Regions from separate parts of the Aurantivibrio infirmus genome, predicted to be linked through region 2. Evidence: riboswitches for the same ligand, from Rfam matches in the RefSeq annotation. Region 2 holds a riboswitch; the other holds the start of a gene.

Region 1 (3,152 bases), on a different contig from region 2:
CACATTTTTTCCTGATTTTGCTTTTAGTGGCTGTCGTAAATGCTCAAAACGCAATGCTGATAATTTAGCGTTATTTAATTGTTGAATAGCAAAATCAGAAGAAGCTTGGCTTAATGTTTCCGTATCATTTCTCGCTGCAATCCACTCACTACGAACATCAGGTAAACCTTTGCGTAGATCGATAGCGACATTCGGATCGGTATAAGGACCAGAAGTATCGTAGACATGAACCGATGCATTTACTTCGCCACCAAATTCTGTCGGTGTGTCTTGCAAATGAATCTCACGCATCGGCGCTTTTAGATTATGGTTTTGACCTGCAACATACATTTTATTTGAGCTGGGAAAAGGCTGAATGGCATCTTGATTGACTTTATCGTCTTTATCTAAAAATTTATTAGTCGTAGTTTTCATAGTATTTCCTTTAACCAGCCTGTTAATAATCGCGGAGAAAAATTGAGTGTGCAGAATTTAAGTAGTCGAATTTTTATTGCATTTCGTATAAGTGATTTACTGGTCCATTTCCAGAGCCAATATTAATACGATCTGAGAATTTTATTGCGTCGGTCACGTAGCGTTTTGCACCAGACACCGCATCCAACAAAGATACACCTTTTGCTAAATTTGCGCATATCGCGGATGACAAGGTGCATCCCGTACCGTGAGTATTTTTAGTATCTATTCGTGGTAATGAGAAAACATGCTGAGTGAATTTGCCTTCAGTTTTGTGAATCATCACATCGGTCGATTCATCTTCACGCAAGTGGCCGCCTTTTAACAGAACAGCCTGACAACCCATAGATAATAGGCGCTCGCACTGTGTTTTCATTTGGTCAGAAGTTTCTGCAATATTTTCATTTAATAATGCGGCTGCTTCGTCAAGATTCGGAGTCACTAATGTTGCGAGTGGAAATATTTTTTGTGTGATTACATCCACAGCATTTCGGTCTAATAAAGCATCGCCGCTGGTCGCCACCATCACTGGATCGCAAATAATTGGAATGTTAGGAAATCGTGCCAACACTCTTGCAACGACTTCAATAATTTCAGCACTGTAAAGCATACCGAGCTTGATCGTATTAACAGGCACGTCACTCAAGACTGATTCGACCTGCTGCTGAACACTTTCTACCGGTACTGGCCATACGCCACTAACACCAAGAGTATTTTGTGCAGTCAGCGCAGTGATAACGGCGCAGCCATAAACGCCATGAGCAGAAAAGGTTTTTAAATCTGCCTGAATGCCTGCGCCGCCACTGGGATCGCTACCGGCTATCGAGAGCGCAATCGGCGTGTTTGGTTTATGATTTGCCACGGAAAAGCTCGCCATCATCAGAATAAAGTTTTGACGCTCTCTATTCTTGGGAAAATGATTAAGGTGACGAAATAACAAGAGGGGAGCTAATTTTGTAGGCGAGGCTTAGCAAAAAAACACCCACGATAATTAACTAAATCTCGTTTCCTACGCCAGCACTAACCGGATCAGGTTCGCGGGTATTTCTCAGCCTGAGATCTATTAATTAACCCATTAATTAAATAGTAGATTCACATGCACCCCGACAAGATCTGTCGCAGTCTAGAGAAGCTAAGAGTCGCTGTAAAGCGGAGACCTAGCAAATACCACAAAGTAAATCAGCGTGTTTAGGCAATTAGCTCTAACCTAATACCTCGCAAACTATGGCCTGGGGAAGCACAAAAAATTAACAGATTTTAACCCCGCTGCTAGTCCACCAACTCGACCCTCGCGACGTTAATAGGATAAACTCTGGCCTGCATTTTATACCTTAGGGATAAACCTCTCGATGATGATCTCAGCAATACCCTCAGTGAAGAAAACACTCTACGCAATTGGCACTAGCTGCCTATTCGTGATTAGCCCCTTATCCAGCGCAGACTCCTTGTTGGAGATCTACCAAAAAGCATTGGAAAACGATCCACAGCTGAAAGCCGATAAGGCGAATTATGACGCGGGTATGGAGAATAAGAAGATTGGGCTTGCGGGTTTGTTGCCCTCGATAAGCGGAAGTGTTGAGCACGGTAGAAGCGACCAAGAGTCTGATGGTCAGACTTTCGCTGGAGGTATACCAGTCGGGGGTGGTGGACGCAGCAAAACCGATACCCTGAGCACAAATTATTCAGTTTCCTTAACTCAACCATTATTTGACATGGGGGCATGGTACAGCTTTCAAAGAGGTGGGGTGCAAAGCGAATCTGCAGAGGTGCAATTTGAAGCAGATCAGCAGAGTTTCATAATTCGCGTCGCAGATGCCTATTTTAACGTGCTTCGAGCGATCGATGGCTTGGAAACAGCTACCGCCGAGCAACGCGCTAATGAATCTCAACTCGAACAAGCGAAGCAACGTTTTGAAGTTGGGCTGACACCAATAACCGACGTACACGATGCGCAAGCTGCATTCGATGGCGCTAGAGCCACTACTTTGGATGCCCGAGGACAAGTAGGTATTGCCTATGAGGCCTTGGAGGTTCTAACAGGTTCAGCCGAAGACGCGGTGCTGCCCCTCTCTGGAGACTTCCCGGTAACCAATCCGACACCTGCTTCACGCAGTGACTGGGTCGACTTCGCTTTAGAAAACAACTACGCATTGAAATCTGCAAAACTAAACGCGGAAACTTCTCGACTCAACGCAAAAGTAAGCGCTAGTCGGCATCTACCCACCTTAGGCCTATCTGCAACTTACTCGGATAGAGATTCCGAAAATGATAGAACGGCTTATGCCACGAACCCTCCATCTAGCTCCAAATCAACATCAGATTCAACATCAGAAACAACATCCATTGGAGTGAGATTAAGCATCCCTATTTATTCTGGCGGCGGAACCTCAGCTCAGCGTCGACAAGCTTACGATCAATACTTGCGTGCACAAGAGCTTTATAACTTACAACAACGCAACACCATTCAATCTGCGCGCTCTTTGCATTTATCAGTAGAGACTTCAGTCGCGACCGTGAATGCACGGCAACAACAAATTATTTCCAGCACTAGTGCCTTAGAGGCAACGCAGGCAGGTTACGATGCAGGTACACGAACCTTGGTTGATGTTTTGCTCGCGCAACGTACTTTGTATCAAGCGCAACGTGCTTATTCAGATGCTTTGTATAATTATATTTTGAATACCTTGCGTTTGAAGGAA
Region 2 (3,152 bases):
CGTCGGACAGCTAAATCATAAAGCCCGACAACTACTCGAAACGCATCTGTCCTTGACCTGGGTTGAGGGAGAGATGTCGAATGTTGCAACACCCTCCTCTGGTCATTGGTATTTCACCTTAAAAGATGCTGACGCGCAGATCCGCTGTGCCATGTTCCGCAATAGGAACAGTCTAGTTAGATTCAAGCCTGAGCAAGGTAAACAAGTTGTTATTCGAGGCCGTGTCAGCTTGTACGAAGGTCGCGGAGAATATCAGCTCATTGCTGAACATATCGAAGAAGCGGGTTTTGGTGTATTGCAACGGGCCTTCGACGCTCTCAAAGCGAAATTAAACAAAGAAGGTTTATTTGACGAGAAACACAAGCAGGCAATACCCGAGTTACCCAAACACATTGGTATTGTTACCTCACCCACCGGCGCCGCAATTCGAGATATATTGCACGTGTTAAAACGGCGCTTTGCGGGTATTCCCGTCACTATTATCCCGGTAGCCGTTCAAGGCGATGGTTCTGCGAAACAAATTGTTCAGGCCATCGAAACCGCGAATGAAATTAAGAAATTTGATGTCCTGCTATTATCGCGCGGCGGTGGCTCACTCGAAGATTTATGGCCTTTCAATGAAGAAATTGTTGCCCGCGCAATCTTCGCCAGCAAACTTCCCATCGTCAGCGCAGTAGGACATGAAGTGGATTTCACCATTTCAGATTTTGTTGCTGATCTACGCGCGCCGACTCCATCAGCCGCTGCCGAACTCTTAAGCCCAGATGGTGATGACTGGCTCGAAACCTTTGCGGGTTACGAAATATTATTGAGCCAATCAATAAAACGTTTATTAGCACATGCGCGACAACTGAACAGTGGTTTAGCCGCGCGACTAAGACATCCTGGTGAACGCCTACAAAGTCGTGCCCAGCACTTAGACACACTGGAGATTCGTTTACGCCGAGCAATGAATTTCCAATTTCATGATGCGAATACGACTTTCAACAGCTTGTTAAAACGGTATCGGCGCTGCGTCCCTAGCGCTCAAATCAATCGTTCCAAAAAGAATTTAGTTCAACTTAATCAAAACCTCATGTCGACACTGCGGCATTTGATGAAATTTCAACAACAAAAATTTTCCAGTGTTGTGGAAGCCTTGGATACCGTCAGCCCGCTCAATACGATTCAACGTGGTTACAGTATCCTAGTGAATGAGCAAGGCGAAATAATTCGCGATGCCAGTAGTTTGAACAAAGGGCAACGAATTAAAGCCAAGCTTGCCAAGGGCCAAGTTGTCGCAAAAGTCGAGGCAATCGAAGCAGAACAAACAGATCTTCATAGCCTGCTCGATGCCAAATAACTAAGCCTCACAGGAAGCGCTTATTCGGACACCAGGCTGATTGCTCCCTCTGAAAAATACCAGTAGACTCAGCACCTCTTGTCGGGGCGCGCTTTAGAGCTTCACATCACTGTGAATCAAAGCGCTGAGATCAGACTTCTGAACCCGTCGAACCTGATCAGGTTGAAACCTGCGTAGGAAACAAGATTTGATATGAAGCGTCTCATGCCAACCTTTTTCACTTATCGTTTTTTCCCGTCATGAATATTGCCATTGTTGGTGCTGGACTGTTAGGTCGCTTGCTTGCGTGGCGTCTGCTATCAACGGGTCACTCGGTAAGCCTCACCGAAAGCGGATCGCTGGAAAATCCTCATAGCGCCGCCTATACCGCAGCAGCAATGATTTCACCACTAAGTGAAGTTGTCGTCAGTGATCGTTTAATTTTCGATATGGGTCTAAGCTCTCTTTCACTGTGGCCACGATGGATTGAAACGCTAAATCGCGAAACGCCAAATTTACCTTCTGTCTCTTACTCCGCGCAAGGCAGCATTGCCGTCGCTCACCAACTGGATCATTCTGAGTTGGCGCAATTTAAAAATGAAATCGCGGCCAAACTAAAACATGACGACACTAGTAGCTGGCTAAACAAGCTTGAAATTAGCGAGCTAGAACCTGCTCTAGCCCATTTTCACCACGCTTTATTTTTACCCGGTGAAGCACATCTTGATAACCGCCAACTGTTAAGCAGCCTTCTGGTTGCTATTCGTCAACTCGGCGGAAAATGCACAGAAAACAATTCCGTCGATTTAAACAATGGCGACGATCAAAAACAATTTAACGATGCGGATTGGATTTTGGATTGCCGAGGTATGGGAGCGAAAACCACATCGAACCAATTACGCGGTGTACGCGGAGAAGTGATGTGGGTCGAGGGCAAAGATGTTGAACTGAGTCGCCCAGTGCGCTTAATGCACCCTCGCTACAAACTTTATATTGTGCCAAAACCAAACAATCAATTTATTATTGGTGCAACAGAAATAGAAAGCGAAGATTCTTCTCCAATCAGTTTACAATCAAACCTTGAGCTAGCCAGTGCGCTTTATACTATCAACCCAGCATTCTCAGAAGCCCGAGTAATTGAAACTGACACCAATTTGCGGCCAACATTTCGTGACAATTTACCGAAAGTTCAACGACTCCATCCGTACGGGAATGGGGCGAAAAATAACATCTTACAAATTAATGGGTTGTATCGTCATGGTTATTTACTGGCCCCTACTATTGTTGAGCACATTTCAAACTGGATAGAAGAGAAACAACCCGGAAATTTTTGGTCAGCTATTTATCACGATCACGAAACGGCCTATCACGAAGTCACTCATCGAGAGAAAAGCCACAGAAACACAAGCCATCAAACTAATTTAACTACCAGTAATATAAAGTGAAATGATTAACGTCAGTTTAAATAACAAAACTATTAACCTGCCAGACTCGCAACTTGTCTCCGCTATTAAAGCGAGCGACATAGGTGAACAAAAATTTGCCGTCGCGGTGAACGGAAATTTTATTCCTCGCGCTGAATATGCAAAGGTACAACTGAATAATGGCGATCAAATAGATATCGTCTCTCCGGTGGGAGGAGGCTGATGGAAAACGATAAACTGCAACTGTACGGTGAATTATTTTCCAACCGCTTGCTCCTTGGTACGGCTTTATATCCATCCCTTCAATCTATGCTCGACGCTATTAACGATGCTCAGGTAGATATCGTCACTCTCGGTTTGCGCCGCCAAGATCCCAACAACCAAGGCGGCGATAGTTTTTGGCAAGC

The links. Region 2 has a riboswitch for thiamine pyrophosphate ahead of thiO (glycine oxidase ThiO). Riboswitches for the same ligand answer to the same signal wherever they lie in the genome.
Region 1: another riboswitch for thiamine pyrophosphate. It lies ahead of thiD (bifunctional hydroxymethylpyrimidine kinase/phosphomethylpyrimidine kinase); the one in region 2 lies ahead of thiO (glycine oxidase ThiO).

What each region holds. Positions count from the first base shown of each region.
Region 1 is NZ_BAAFSK010000006.1:107,915-111,066, forward strand. Features, by position in the region: gene thiC (phosphomethylpyrimidine synthase ThiC) at 1-414, opposite strand, end outside; gene thiD (bifunctional hydroxymethylpyrimidine kinase/phosphomethylpyrimidine kinase) at 488-1,315, opposite strand; TPP riboswitch at 1,443-1,569, opposite strand; gene ACYUCY_RS14260 (TolC family outer membrane protein) at 1,803-3,152, shown strand, end outside.
Region 2 is NZ_BAAFSK010000004.1:203,752-206,903, forward strand. Features, by position in the region: gene xseA (exodeoxyribonuclease VII large subunit) at 1-1,342, shown strand, start outside; TPP riboswitch at 1,415-1,539, shown strand; gene thiO (glycine oxidase ThiO) at 1,582-2,766, shown strand; gene thiS (sulfur carrier protein ThiS) at 2,768-2,968, shown strand; gene ACYUCY_RS10380 (thiazole synthase) at 2,968-3,152, shown strand, end outside.